DNA from 2 places in the Cytobacillus sp. QJM3NY_8 genome. Region 2 is predicted to be linked to the other one. Evidence: riboswitches for the same ligand, from Rfam matches in the RefSeq annotation. Region 2 holds a riboswitch; the other holds the start of a gene.
What was found. Region 2 has a riboswitch for ZMP and ZTP ahead of AC0VZ9_RS18615 (bifunctional 5,10-methylenetetrahydrofolate dehydrogenase/5,10-methenyltetrahydrofolate cyclohydrolase). Riboswitches for the same ligand answer to the same signal wherever they lie in the genome.
Positions count from the first base shown of each region.

Region 1: another riboswitch for ZMP and ZTP. It lies ahead of AC0VZ9_RS17405 (phosphoglycerate dehydrogenase); the one in region 2 lies ahead of AC0VZ9_RS18615 (bifunctional 5,10-methylenetetrahydrofolate dehydrogenase/5,10-methenyltetrahydrofolate cyclohydrolase).

Region 1 covers NZ_CM149681.1:3,389,910-3,397,735, forward strand. The annotation lists gene AC0VZ9_RS17400 (sigma-70 family RNA polymerase sigma factor) at 1-343, opposite strand, end outside; gene AC0VZ9_RS17405 (phosphoglycerate dehydrogenase) at 537-1,736, opposite strand; ZMP/ZTP riboswitch at 1,804-1,882, opposite strand; gene AC0VZ9_RS17410 (hypothetical protein) at 2,165-2,395, opposite strand; gene AC0VZ9_RS17415 (hypothetical protein) at 2,528-2,884, opposite strand; gene AC0VZ9_RS17420 (YhbD family protein) at 2,898-3,521, opposite strand; gene AC0VZ9_RS17425 (GNAT family N-acetyltransferase) at 3,721-4,479, opposite strand; gene AC0VZ9_RS17430 (tetratricopeptide repeat protein) at 4,908-5,399, opposite strand; gene AC0VZ9_RS17435 (YolD-like family protein) at 5,506-5,844, opposite strand; gene AC0VZ9_RS17440 (FUSC family protein) at 5,986-7,826, shown strand, end outside.
Region 2 covers NZ_CM149681.1:3,616,458-3,624,283, reverse strand. The annotation lists gene glpK (glycerol kinase GlpK) at 1-28, shown strand, start outside; gene AC0VZ9_RS18630 (glycerol-3-phosphate dehydrogenase/oxidase) at 224-1,888, shown strand; gene AC0VZ9_RS18625 (nucleoside hydrolase) at 1,991-2,950, shown strand; gene AC0VZ9_RS18620 (hypothetical protein) at 3,133-3,621, shown strand; ZMP/ZTP riboswitch at 4,195-4,277, shown strand; gene AC0VZ9_RS18615 (bifunctional 5,10-methylenetetrahydrofolate dehydrogenase/5,10-methenyltetrahydrofolate cyclohydrolase) at 4,362-5,222, shown strand; gene AC0VZ9_RS18610 (cold-shock protein) at 5,455-5,655, shown strand; gene cshA (degradosome RNA helicase CshA) at 5,956-7,404, shown strand; gene AC0VZ9_RS18600 (cold-shock protein) at 7,555-7,755, shown strand.

The sequences.
Region 1 (7,826 bases), 230 kb from region 2:
ATGTCAGCCTATTGAGGAGATGGGTGATTGCTTCTGTGCCATCAGGGCTGAACTCCTTCATTTCCCGTTCCGGCGCCTCTTGAAGCTTTTCCCGCTTTCTGTTTCTAAGAGTGTCAATCCAGCAATTATAGACAATCTTCTTTAAAAGAGCCTGATTAATTTTCTCAGGCGAATAGCTTCTATAAGCGCGGATGATTGCCTCATGGGCCAGATCGTCCCCGTCCCAGCGGTTCTGTGCAAGAAACCGGCTATAACGCTGCAGTGAAGGATAGATATCTGCAATACAGCTTTCCTTCTGCTTTATGGAATCCCTTGATTCAGCCTGAACTTTCCCTTGCTTCATAAACCTGTTCACTCCTTTAATACATCTCTGCTTCTATAACGGAATAAGAGAACAAAAAGATACGGGTGATTAATATTTTTTATCAGTTTATTCTAAGGATAGCTGATTTTATACTTGTCATATACCTTTTTTGATTTCATTCCTTCGTGCAGTTAAAAAAAGCCCCAATCCCTGCGGAATTGAGGCTGTATTTTTATATAATTCGTGACTTGATAATGCCTTCAATTTGATTAATCTGTTCAAGCAGTCCAGGGATGACATCACCATTAACTTTATTATCGATATCGATCATGGTATACGCATATTCACCGCGGCTGCGGTTCACCATGTCCGCAATATTCAGCTGGTAGCTTGAAATAGCAAGTGTGATTTGGCCGACCATATTAGGAATGTTTTTATGAAAAGCAGTGACACGCCGCTTGCCTGTGTAAGGAAGAGCAGCATTTGGGAAGTTAACTGAGTTTTTGACATTGCCTGTTTCAAGGAAGTGCTTCACCTGTCGTGCTGCCATGACAGCGCAGTTTTCCTCAGATTCTTTTGTTGAAGCGCCAAGGTGCGGAATTGCCACTGCGTTTTTCATTTTCAGGATATTTTCATTTGGGAAATCTGTAATATACTTGCCCACTTTTCCGCTTTCAAGGGCGGCTGCCATATCTGATTCATTCACTAGCTCCCCGCGTGAGAAATTCAGAATATGAACACCATTCTTCATCATGCTGAATGTATCTTCATTGAACATTTCCCTTGTATCATCGGTTAATGGAACATGTACAGTGATATAGTCAGATTCTGCAAACACCTGCTCAATGGTCATGGCGCGCTGAACATTACGGGACAAGTTCCAGGCAGTGTCAACCGAAATGAATGGGTCAAAGCCCACGACATCCATATCAAGTTCAAGTGCATCATTGGCCACAAGGGCCCCGATTGCCCCCAATCCGATCACACCGAGAGTTTTCCCCTTAATTTCTTTTCCGACAAATTGCTTTTTCCCTGCTTCTACAAGCTTAGGAATTTGGTCTCCTTCATCTTTCAGCGTTTTGGTCCAGGAGATGCCGGCAAAGAGATTGCGGGATGAAGCCATTAAGGAAGTAAGCACCATTTCTTTTACTGCATTCGCATTGGCACCAGGTGTATTAAAAACAACAATGCCCTGTTCAGTGCATTTCTCAACCGGGATATTATTCACACCCGCGCCTGCACGGGCAATTGCTTTTAATCGATCGCCCAATTCCATTGAATGCATATTAAAGCTCCGAAGGACAATCGCATCCGGATTGCCGCTTTCATTATCGATTGTAAATTGATCCTTGTTAAACACCTCAAGACCGCTTGGCGCAATCGCATTCAGCGTTTTAATCGTCTTCACTCTGTCTAAAGTCATGGTACTCACTGGATTCTCCCCTTTTCAACTAACTTTGTCAGATTTTAAAACAGAAAGAGGCAAGGGTAGAATCCCTTACCTCTGCCCAGGCGAACGGCTTCGACACTATGTGCTCCCTCGCGGTGATCCGCGTCTCGCCAGTTACACATAGCCTTTTCGGTTTTTTAAATCTTATCAAAGTCTTCTGAAAACTTCAACCCTTTAAAGCGCTTACATTATTAAAATTATTTTTTATTTTTCTACAGTATATTTTTCTTATTTTGTACACTATGCTTTTCGAAGTTAGTTATTAGGATAACATTTTCATTTCTGCAATGTGCGCAAATAATTTCTGTTATCCAGTCATAAAAACAGCTTATAACATTTTATCTGTAAATAAAATTTGACTATCCGAAAGAAAATGTAAAAAACTGCTTCCCTGCACCTCTCTCCTTTTATCAGATTTTGCGAAGTTCTTTAACTTCCGCTTCTGCTGCACATTCATAAACACCAGAGTATTCCACAAGTCCGATCTCGCAATTTTTGCCGATTTTTACATTTTTCCCTCTTACGACAAGAGCTGCTGTGCCTTCGAGTTCGATGTCATCGCCTTCTATTAAATCCGCCTCCAGTTTCAAGGGAAAGATGGATTTGATTAATTTTAATAGGGTTTCTCTATGCTGTGTCACTTTAATTTTTCTACCGCCGATTTCTTTCGCTTTACTGTCTCCAAAAAGCTTAATATCGATCGTTTCTGCGTTCAGTAAACCATCTACTGAAAATGTCCCTTCAGCACGGAAGACCTCCGCTTCACAGTCCCCTTAAATAGTTACTTTCCCATTCACAGCGATTACTTCGCATTTTACAGAGCCTCCGATAGTGGATCTTCCGGCGACTTCAAGGTTTTGACAGCTGACAGCTTCAGAAATGTCGGCAGAGCCATTGATAACAAAGGATTCAGCTTTAACAGCTCCATGGATCTTTGCAGCACCACTGATCTTTCCCTTTTCAGTTTTTACGTTTCCATGGATAGTGGCCGTACCGTTACAATGGAATCTCTTGCACTCAATATCACTGTTTACCGTTCCCTTGCCATTTAATCCAACCTTTTCAAATGAACCTCCATTAGACGATCCCACTCCATTAATTATTAAGTTCCCTAGTGTTTTCATATTCACAGCAAAATTCCCCCTATACCAATTTGGATTTTAATTCCTCTGCACAATGTTCTAACGATAAAGTGGCGGCCACTTTTGTTCCTTTTTCAAGCAGGACTTGTTCCCCGTTTACCGAAATCAGGCAGCTGGACATTCCAAGTTTGCGAATAAAGCAGATAACAGCTTTTGGCTGTTGCAGGATACTTTGATGATCACTCAATAACTGAAGAAGCATTTTCCCTTCCTCGATATGGATATCTCCGGATTCAAGCAGGATGGAAAGGATATAAAGCTTCAAAATCTCATGGTAATTGAATTCGTTAAGCTCTTCCTGTGTCTCGAGAAAGATATTCATAACCGGTTCAGAAGCTATCCCTTTAGCAATCAGGCTTTCCTTTGTCAGCTTCAGATTTGAAGCATTCAAGGAAAACAAATCTGCCAGCTCATCCAGTGAAAGGCTATCCTTCATCTTTTGTATTTTATCGACCCGCTCCAGAATTTTCTCCTTTGGGAAAAATGTCTCCTGCCCTGTAAAAGTTGATTTTCTGACAAACCAATCCTCCGGTATCAGGCTTTTCCTTTTCCACCGATAAAGCTGCCCATAAGAAATTCCAGTTAAATCAAGGACTTCTTTTTTTGAAATTAATTCATCGCTCAATTCCAGGTCTCCTTTCCGATGGTATGATTGTAACATAACACTGTTACGTTAAGAATATTGTATTATTCATTTTTTCCCGAGGTTTTTCGACAAAATCCCGATTTTACACCATGAAATCAAACCAGGATGAACTCCCCTTTATAAAACAGTGTTCTATTTAAACAAAAAGACCTGGCTCTCTATAGAACCAGGCTTCTCTTCATTCGTATATTTTTAAAAGGTTATACTGCTTTCCAATATACTGATAATTTTGCCTGCGGTACATTTCCTTTGGAGTATCTTCACCATCTGCAACAAGGATGATGGTTTTATCCTTAAACTGATCCATTACCGATTTCTGCAGGCGCCTGCCGATGCCCTTTTTCTGAAAATCCTCATGGACCATCAATCCATCAATTTCAGCTGTGTATTCCTTGATAATTACATCTACTGATCCGGCAGCTTTCCCTTTATAATATGCAATGAACTGCTTAATCCTTTCATCGTTAAAATTCCTTAAATGCTGATCTTTCTTTTTCTCGGCATAATTAATCCCGTAAACCGAATCCTGCTCATGCTGAAATTCCAGATAATCATTCCATGTTTCATCCGTAACATTTTCGACTGTAATTTCTTCCTTTTCCTGAACTTCAGGAAAATCAGCTGGATGAATCGCAAATAGCTCTAAATAACCAACCGTAAAATCATCATCCTTCTCAAAGCTGGCCAGAAGTTCTCCGGTAAGCTCCTCGTCATCAGGAAAATAAAATCTTTCATGCTTTTGGCCATATTTTTGATGAAAAGTTCTTAAATATTGATGTGCCTCCTCAAACTCTTGAACAGAAGGCATTCTTTTAAAAGCAATAAAGTTGCTGTCATACTGAAGGAGCATGTCAGGGTTATGGTTGTGAATAAAAAGTTCATTTTCCAGTACTGTGTGTCCCGGTTTATGGATATTATTAAAAGTGATTTTTTCCATCGGCTTCTCCTAATATAGCAAACACTTTAGTTTTGCAAAAATTTATATTCTTTATCTGTAATAAGCACATCATGGCAGCGTATTAATTATTCTTTAATTCAAAGGGTACTGCTGTTATCATAAGCACACAGAAAATTCCGGCCATGTTGAGAAATAACCTTGGAAACCTTCTTTTCATACTCTTCCACTTATCAAATTGGAGGAAACTACGGTCATTTTCCGCTTTTGGCACCTGCAGATATATAAGAGACTGCATTTTGAAGATAGCAGTCTCTTTCATCGAATGGATAAAGGATACGGCCGCCGTCTGACCTTTTAAGATCATCTATTATAGCAATTAACCATATTCATTAAAATTACCTCTAATAAATCAGAGATGTTTGAATTATTCTCCGCCGTCATATCATGTATTTTGGGAAATCCTTTTTCTAATCTTTATCAAATATTTCATCAAGTTTGTCTGCATAAAAAGTGATTGCTTTTTTATATTGCAAAACTTCCGGGTCATCAGAAGTTTCGGCCACACACTTTAGGAGCATCTCCATTGCCTCGCTGTGCTGGCCTAAATTATGGAGCGTCATGGAATAAAACACCTGGATTGCACGATTAGCCGGAAACTGGGAGATTCCTTTCTCGAACACCATCTTTGATTTTTCATATTCCCCAAGAGTCCGGTATGTGCTCCCAAGACCCAAAATGGCACCTGGCAGATCAGATTCAGGCAGCCCAAGTTCGATCGCTTTTTCATAATGAGAAACAGCTTTCGATTCCTCCCCTAGAACGTCAAAACTCCAGGCACAATGATAATGAATCACTGGGTTTAAGGGATACTCTTCAGCCAATTTCACAAGCAGAAGGCTGGAATCTTTGTATTTCCCGAGATTGCGAAGTATAATCGCTTTTTCTAAGTCCGTGCTCATATGTACCTCCGATCACCGCTTTCTTTCTATTATATCTAAAAATTGCAAATAATGGGTATGGTAAAGCTTTAACTTTTCTGCAAAAATTAAATTATGTCTCGCTGCACTATTCTTTCACTTCAACCGAAGCTATTTCATCAAACATGACCTTCTCAAGAAACCCATCTTCCAATTCCAGATAAATTTTTCTGCCGATGCCGTCCAGCCTGTTTACCCTCCCTGTATATTCGTGGAATAATCCCTCCCGCCAGACTTTTACTATTAGAAAGAAGGCATATTCCATTGCATAGTGAATTTTGTTTTCATAGTCCTCCAATTCATATTCATCTATAAGCGGCTTGTCTTGTGCCATTTGTTCAGTTTCCAATTTTCTTAGCATCGCCCGGTGTTCCGGCATGAAGTGGGCTGGCTGCCATTTTATTTTCCCTCTGTCTTTTAGCGGCATAGTAAATCCCTCCATTCTTATTATAGAACATTTGTTCTGTTTTTAAACCTGTAAAGCACCAAATCTCAAGCTGGTTCATTTGGATAATAAAAGTACGAGTGGTAAAATAATCTTTAACTCTCTGAAAAGATTGGTGAAACAATGAAGCAGTTTCCTATAAAACACCGGTGGCTCGGACGTTTGCTGGCATCCGATCCCGGGCTTATCCGATTTCAAAAAGCAGGACGGGCCACTTTAAGTTTAATGGCTTCAGTCTTTACGACTTTGTTCATCATGCAATTGGCTGGTGCTGATGCCGCTCTCACTCCGGCGATAGTGTCCGGAATGGCAGGCATGCTTGGCATCATGATTGTCATGGATGACTCCAAAAAAGGTAAAATGCTCACAACTGGCCTGCTTGGACTTTCAGCCATGGCAGGGGTATCGATCGGTTCCCTATTGGCGGAAAGCACGGTCTTTATCGATATTGCAATGGTTCTGTTAATCTTCTTAAGCTTTTATTTGACCCGCTTTGGAGTGCGGTATTTTTCTCTATGCATGATTGCATTCATGACACTTTATTTCGCGTCTATTTTAAAACTATCAGGCAGTCAGCTTCCATCCTTCTACTTCGGCATTTGGATTGGGATCGCGTATGCTTTCCTGTTCAATTTCATCCTTTTTCAGGACACCGCGAAAAACCTGAAAAGAAGCATTCGCTCCTTTCATTTCCAAAGTAATTTTACGTTCAATCTCTTAATTGAGGGGATGCAAGCCAAGGAAATGACTCCTCAGCAGCGGGAGGAATTGGGAAGAAACGTGCTGAAGCTCAGGGATTATGCTGTCATGGTTTCGGAGTATATAAATGATGAAGATGTTCAAAAATTATGGCCTGGGCTGACCTCTACTCAGCTGAGGTTATATATTTTTGATGCAGGTATGCTGATTGAAACACTGACAGACTCAATTAGAAGCTTAAAAAAAGCAAATGCCCTTGAAATTGATGAGCTGAGAAAACTCCTGGTTTGGGTAACCCGTTCTCTTCGCGATGCTGAAGTTCTTGCCCAACAATATGAAGAACAAAATCTGCGTGAAGCAGAGCTTGCTGTACAGGCCCTCCGCCTGCTTATTATTGATTTGTTCAGCCGGGAAGACAAACCTGCAGGATGGCTGTTTCTGATCAGGCGGATCGAGTCCATTGCGAACCATGTCATCGAGGGCGGCATAACCATACAGCAGGCACTTCATAAAATGAAAGACAATGAGATTAAATTATCTGAAGAGGCAGCTGAAGGCGAAAGTGAAGATGAACCATCTGAAGAAGATAAGGGCATCAAACCTTCCACCAAAAAAGCTTTTCAGGCATTGACTGCTGCAATCATTTCCATCATTGCCGGCCAGATTCTTTCGCCTGACCAGCCTTATTGGGTTCTTTTAACAGCTTTTATTGTTTTGCTCGGTACCGAATCGATCGGGCGCATTTATACGAAAGGTTTTCAGCGGTCGGTTGGAACAATTATTGGAGCAGTAATTGGATTTACACTTGCAAGAGTGGTCAGCGGCCATTCCGTCCTGGAAATAACGCTGATTTTTGCAGCGGTTTTTTTCGCCTTTTATTTGTTTGAGGTCTCCTATACGTTAATGAGCATGTTTATAACGATGCTGGTTGCTTTTATGTATGACCTTTTACTTGGAGGAATTACATTTTCCCTTATCAGTGCAAGGGTAATCGATACAATTGCCGGTGCCGGCATTGCATTCGGAGTTTCCTTATTTATTTTCCCAAAGAAAACGAAGGAAAAAGTGGCGGATACCTTAAATGACTACTTACAAGAACTGAAACCGTATGTCACTGAGTATGTGAGAAGCTTCCGGGAAGATGTGAACGTTAAGGAGCTTTCAGGCAAAGGCTTCTTATTGGATCAAAAACTTAAAACCATAAACGTTGAAGCACAATCTCTGATAAAAAAACCCGGATCCCCGCGCCATGCTGACGTTAACAG
Region 2 (7,826 bases):
AGTCAAGGCAGCAATTGCATTTAAATAGTCAGAAGAAAGTTTTATACACAAATCATATCTTTTTATGTTATAATAAGATTAAGTTAATAGTTCGGCAGGAGATGCGGAGAGACCACAAAATCATTATCGGGTAAGCGATAATGTATTTTGTGGTCTCTTTTTTATTCCCTGCTTTTAAAGGGTAGTTATAACTACTATCCTTTTCGACAAGGAGGAGACAACAATGATATTTTCTAATTTAAATCGTACTGAAATGATAAAAACACTGACAAAGGAAGAATTTGATGTTCTGATTATTGGCGGCGGCATAACGGGAGCGGGAATAGCTCTGGATGCAGCAGCACGGGGAATGAAAACAGCACTCGTCGAAATGCAGGATTTTGCAGCCGGAACTTCCAGCCGTTCAACAAAACTGGTTCACGGCGGATTAAGATATCTTAAACAATTTGAAGTTAAGATGGTAGCGGAAGTCGGCAAGGAGCGGGCAATCGTATATGAAAATGGGCCACATGTGACTACACCGGAGTGGATGCTGCTTCCGATGCATAAAGGAGGCACATTTGGAAAGTTCTCAACTTCTATCGGACTTAGAGTTTATGACTTTCTTGCAGGCGTCAGAAAGTCTGAACGCAGAAGTATGCTCAATGCCCAGGAAACATTATCAAAAGAGCCGCTTGTAAAAAAAGATGGACTTAAAGGCGGCGGTTATTATGTAGAATACCGCACAGATGATGCCCGACTTACAATAGAGGTAATGAAAGCTGCAGCAGAAAAAGGCGCTATGCCTGTTAACTATTTGAAGGTCGAAAAACTTTTATATGATGAACAAGGAAATGTATGCGGAGCTGCAGCTGCAGATCAGCTGACAGGCGGGGTTCATGAAGTTAGAGCAAAAAAAGTCATCAACGCAGCAGGTCCCTGGGTTGATTCCATCCGCGAGAAAGACGGATCAAAGAAAGGAAAGACCCTGCGTTTGACTAAAGGTGTTCATTTGGTAATAGACCAATCCAAGTTTCCGTTAAAACAGGCTGTATACTTTGATACACCTGACAAACGGATGGTATTTGCCATACCGAGAGATGGTAAGACCTATGTAGGAACAACAGATACATTCTATAATTCTAATCCTGTAAATCCCAAAATGACTGCAGGTGACAGAACATACATCATTAATGCCATTAACTTTATGTTTCCTTCTGTGAAGATAGTGGAGGATGACATTGAATCCAGCTGGGCTGGTGTTCGTCCGCTTATTTGGGAAGAAGGAAAAGATCCTTCCGAAATATCACGCAAAGATGAAATTTGGGAGTCGGATACTGGTTTGCTGACGATTGCAGGTGGGAAACTGACCGGGTACCGGAAAATGGCCGAAACCATTGTTGATTTGCTTGCTGAAAAATTCAAACAGGAATCAAATAGAACATTTAGCGGAAGTATTACAAAAACATTGCCTATTTCAGGAGGAAATGTAGGAGGATCATCCAAATTTCAGGAATTCGTCAGGTTTCAGACTGAAAAAGGAACAAGTATTGGTTTATCAGCGGAACAGTCCAGGCACCTTGTTAAAATGTATGGATCTAACGTCGGTATCATTTTTAATATGATTGAGACGAAAAGGAGTGAAGCTGAGAATTATGGCTTGCCGATTGTATTATGGGCAAAGCTGAAATATGCAATTGAACATGAAATGGCTGCCACCCCTGTAGATTTTTTTAACCGCCGAACAGGAGCGCTGCTTTTTGATATTGAAACGGTAAGAAACTATCAAAAGCAAGTAATTTCATATATGGCTGATGCATTTAAGTGGGATATAGCTGCAGGAAATAATTTTGAAAACCAGCTGAACCAGGAACTCAGTTTTGCGGTAAAGCCGGCAGATCAGGACTAAAGCTCCCCAATTGGGGAGTTTTCATTTTTTAGGAGTATTTTCTTTAACAAAAGGGACATTCCATTGGCATATTATAGACTAGATAGGTAGCGGAGGTGGCTTATGTACAATGTTCTCATGTTTGTTGACTCGGGGGTTGATGATTCACTTGCCCTAATGTATGCCCTTCAGCATCCCGAGATTAATCTAGTAGGTGTAGTCAGCGCTTATGGCAACATAACCAAAGAAGAATCCATCAATAATACTGCATATTTACTGAAACTTGCAGGCAGAGAGGACATTCCCATTATAGCAGGGGCGAGCGGGCCATTATCCGGTGAGACCGCTGTCTTTTATCCTGAAATACACGGGGAGGAAGGCCTCGGGCCCATTCAGCCTCAGGAGAATTTCATCAGCAAAATAAAGGTATATGACATAAACAAAATTATAGAAATTGTAAATGAATACAAAAATGACCTTGTGATCGTTGGAGTTGGAAGGCAGACAGATTTGGCATTGCCGCTCATTCTGTATGGAAAGGATGCATATAAAGATGTAAATGCATTCTATTTAATGGGCGGTGCGTTTTTAGTTCCGGGAAATGTAACACCAGAGGCTGAGGCGAATTTTTACGCTGACCCCATTGCAGCGGATTCAGTGCTTGAAAAAGCAAAAAACATCTATATATTTCCCCTAAATGTAACAAATAAAGCGATTATCAGGCCTGAAACGATTGATTTTATTGCAGATAATACTCAATCGCCTTTTAAAGATCTAATCAAACCTGCTTATGATTATTATTATGAGGCTTATCAAAAGCTTGTCCCGGGAATTAAGGGTGCACCTCTTCATGATGTTCTTGTATTAAGTGTTCTCACAAATCCTGATCTTGCCAAATATGTAAAACGAAGAGTGAGAATAGAACAGTTTGGAAAGGCAAAGGGTAAAAGCATAGCTGACTTTAGGCCGGTGCCCGAAGTTGATCCGCCCGAAACACTTGATAATATAGCGATGGAGTTTGATCTGGAACGTTTTGTTATTGATTTTATCGAGGTTTTCCTTGCCCAGAAAAATCAGAAATAGCTTTTGACACTCAGTGTTAAAAGCTTTTTTATTTGGTGTTGAAGGGGAAAGGAAAGTTGGCATAGAATGTATTAACATGGAAAACATTTGCAGTCAGGGAAGGTTTCTTCAGACAAGGAAGAATGGCAATAATTCCATTTAGTTTCAGCATACATTATCAAAATCAAATGGAGGCTTTCAAATTGCTAAAAAACAAGAAATTAAACAGGTTTCTTTCAATTCTGGGAATGGTCATAGCTATTGCCATAGCATATAGTGTACTTGTCTTTTTAAATAAGGATGAATCCAAGGTTCAAAAAACCTCGGCAAATGCGGAGACATCTGAACAGGGATTAATGTACGATGATTTAGGGGACTTCATTGCCTCCAATCATACTTTTTATAATGAAACACTTGGATGGGGAAGAGATCGTAAAGTCAGCTGGCCAAAACAAAGAGATCAGGCTGAATTAATCGTAAATTCGCTTAAAAAAATATCAGCTGAGAATGAGGATTTGCAGACTGACCTGGGCACAATAACACGGCTGGCAGAAACTGTGCAGTCGGGCACTAAGGATAAGGAAGTTTTAATTAAATTGCACCGATATTTTCATGATCTGGATATTGGATTTAATGGCTATAAAGACACAACCGATTATTTTGATGTAACAGAGTATAAAGGAGAAGGCTAATAAGCGGGTGACAAGTTATTTTCTTGACACTTTACCGTAAATAAGATAACATAGTGATTGAAGTATTTGAGGTATATTGTTGAAGTCGTTAATTCACTTGGATTGTTCGGCAGCCGAACCTTCTTTTTTTGTGAAACTGCGGCTTTTTATTATGTTTCATGCTCTTTAGGATTTTGAAAGAGTAAGCATGTGTTTGTAATTAAGAATAATTTGTGTGGACAGCTTAATGCTGAATTTTCTTCTTAATCATCTTCTATAAACCAGACACTTCTCCGTATTTTTACTTCAGTAAGTTTCTTACCATTTAATATTAAAATCTCAGAGAGCATCTAAGTCGGAAAGAATTCCGACCAACCTGATTCCCACTGGCGCGGTCTAGGAGCCGCAAGGATGGAAGAGAGGCAGGGCTTTCATTGTTTTAGGTAATAACTAATTAACTCAAATATATCATTTATAAGGACAGTATTTGCTGTCCTTTTTTATATATCTCGCAAAAAAACACGAACGTTTGAATAAGTTTCAGTTTAATTATTTGTGTTTTTGTGGTATGATGTATTCATTAGAATAGCTTTTCAAAATCGCAGTGACTGACGACAATGCGGAATGAACCGCTGGGGAGCTGCGTCTATGTATAGCCGGTCGTCTGGGCAGAGATAAGGGATACCCTTGTCTCTTTTTTTCATAACAAAATGGAAAAGCCCGTCAGCCGAATAGGTGCTTTTCCTATAGGAGGAATATGCATGGAAAAAAAGATTATTCTTGATGGAATTGTTGTGGCAAAACATGTGAAAGACCAATTAAAGGATCGAATTGAAGAATTGAAGGGGAAGGATACCGTCCCTTGCTTAGCCACAATTTTGGTGGGAGATGACCCTTCCTCTGAAACGTATGTACGGATGAAGGGGAATGCTTGTGAAAAACTTGGCATATTATCAAAACGTATTCATATGTCAAAGGATACAACAACACAAGAACTATTAGAGAAGATTGCAGAATTAAACAATGATCCTTCTGTACATGGAATCCTTCTACAGCATCCCGTACCAGGACATATAGATGAACGAAAAGCTTTCGAAGCTATTGCTATTGAAAAAGACGTAGACGGTGTTACAAGCCTTGGATATGGACAGACCGCATTCGGTTTTGGTGAATATCCATCCTGTACACCTGCAGCTATTTTGGAAATTATGGATTTCTATAAATTGAGTGCTGAAGGTATGCATGCTGTAGTCGTAGGCAGAAGCCCAATCCTTGGCAAGCCGGTCTCTGCCCTTTTACTCAATCGAAACGCAACAGTCACTACGTGCCATTCATATACCAAAAATCTGCCCCAAATTGTAAAGCAAGCTGATATTGTAGTAGCAGCTGTAGGGAAACCTAACTTTATCAAGGGTGAATGGATTAAAGAAGGAGCTATTGTCCTTGATGCCGGATATAATGAAGGAAATATTGGGGATGCAGAGTATGAAAGCTGTGCTGAAAAGGCGTTTGCCATTACCCCCGTACCTGGAGGAGTTGGACCTGTTACGATTTCCATGCTTTTGAAACATACTGTTCATGCTGCAGAAAAAATCGCTGAAATACAAGGGAAGCATAAATAGTTCATTTATCCCTAAATAAAAATTGATCTTTAAAAGGATTGACTTATAACTGGGTGTCGTTTATTATTAGGTTAACGCTGTAAAGTTCGTTATATACTTTTTGGATAAGTAGTCGTAGCTGCAAAGAAATGTAGGCGATCGTTCATCCTCATTTCTGCAAGCTGCGACTTTTTTATGTTTAAGTTTATATGGTACATTATAGTGAAAAACAATTTATTGGGAGGCAACACAAATGAACACAGGTAAAGTTAAATGGTTTAATGCAGAAAAAGGTTTCGGATTCATCGAATCTTCAGAAGGTCAAGATGTATTCGTACACTTCTCCGCTATCCAAACTGAAGGTTTCAAAACTTTAGAAGAAGGTCAAGACGTAACTTTCGAAATCGTTGAAGGTAACCGTGGACCTCAAGCTGCTAACGTAACAAAAGCATAATTTTGCTTAAAATGAGGTGATGCATGTCTAATCATGCATCACCTTTTTATGTTTGCTTATCCACTTTGTAGCCTTCAGCATTCCTCAAAACAGATCTTCTGTAATAACTGCTTTTAGGAATATGTATTTTTCATTTCACCCAATTAAAATACTTCACTTACAAAAAGTTTAAAAATAGTGCAAACGGAAATGTAAAAAAGAGATACAAACTGGAAAGCCTAGTAAAGTGTCCATGTCTTTATACAAAAAACAATCTTTCAGTACCTAATAAGATTTGCAATTCAAGGAGGAAATTATATTTTGACAACTTTTTCAGATTTTGGCTTAAGTAATGAAATAGTAAAAGCCCTTTCCAATATGGGCTTCGAGGAACCAACACCAATTCAGGCACAGGCAATTCCAATCGGAATGAAGGGGAAGGACATGATTGGCCAGGCGCAGACTGGAACTGGAAAAACCACTGCTTTTGGTGTGCCGCTGTTAGAGCAGATTGATTTAAACGAAGGTATTCAAGGTCTAGTCCTTGCGCCAACACGGGAGCTTGCTGTACAGGTGGCAGAAGAATTAAACCGTATAGGACAGGTAAAAGGAGTCCGGACACTTCCTGTTTACGGTGGTCAGGATATCACCCGCCAAATTCGTGCGCTTAAAAAGCACCCGCATATTATTGCTGCTACACCGGGAAGGTTAATTGATCACATTGAAAGAAAAACAATCCGTTTAAGCAACATCAAGATGGTAGTTCTGGATGAAGCGGATGAAATGCTTAATATGGGCTTCATCGAGGACATTGAAAGAATTTTAAGTGAAATTAAAGGTGAGCGCCAAACCCTTCTTTTCTCAGCAACAATGCCAAAAAGAATTCAGTCTCTTGCTGAAAAATTCATGCAGGAACCAGAAATGGTTAAAGTCAAAGCGAAAGAAATGACTGTTAAAAATATTGAGCAGTACTATATGGAAGTGCATGAAAAACAAAAATTTGATGTGCTTTGCAATCTGTTGGATATTCAGTCACCTGAACTGGCTATTGTGTTTGGAAGGACTAAAAAGCGTGTAGATGAAGTGGTGGAAGGTCTTATCAAGAGAGGCTATTCGGCTGAAGGAATTCATGGTGATATTCCCCAGGCGAAAAGAGATCAGGTTATCCGCCGTTTTAAAGAGCAGACAATCGACATAATGGTAGCCACTGACGTTGCTGCACGAGGTCTGGATATTTCAGGTGTTTCCCATGTTTATAACTTCGATATCCCGCAGGATCCTGAAAGCTACGTTCACCGGATTGGACGTACTGGGCGTGCCGGAAATAAAGGGCTGGCAATTACGTTCGTTTCTCCAAGAGAAATTGACCACCTAAAAATAATTGAAAGTGTTACAAAAAGCAAAATGGCGAAAAAGCCTGTTCCTTCCTTTAAGGATGTTGTTGCAGGCAATCAGCAGGCGACTATTAATAAACTTATGGAAGTTATTGAAAAAGAAGAACATGCAGACTTCAAGAGAGTGGCGGAAAGCCTTCTTGAAGATACAGATTCTGTTACTTTGCTTGCTGCAGCCATCAAATTGCTGACTAAAGGTCCTGATGTAACACCGGTTAAATTAACTGCGGTGGAACCTATCCGTGTCAGAAAACCTAAAGGCGATCGCGGCGGAAGAAGATTCAACGACAGGTCCAGAGGCGGCAGCCGTGATAGAAGAGATTTTAAAGGCGGCCGGGACAGACGCACTAAAAACCGCAGCAGCAATAAGGGATAATACGATTTAAAATCCAAGAGAAAATGGATATATTGATTTTTTTCGGTACTTTTTGAACATTTTATTATAAAATTAGAGGAATTTACCCATATTAGTAAATGCAGGGTAAAAAATCACTCTGTGAGTTATAGATATTAGGAGGAAATTTACATGGCAACAGGCAAAGTAAAATGGTTTAACTCAGAAAAAGGTTTTGGTTTTATCGAAGTTGAAGGCGGAGAAGATGTATTTGTTCATTACTCTGCAATCCAGACAGAAGGTTTCAAAACCCTTGATGAAGGCCAGGAAGTTAACTTTGACATAGAGCAGGGCCAGCGTGGACCTCAAGCTGTAAATGTAACAAAGTTATAATTAATTGATAAGAGGGTCCCTATTAAGGGGCTCTTTTATTTTTGGGGTAAAATAGGGTATAAAAGTAAGAA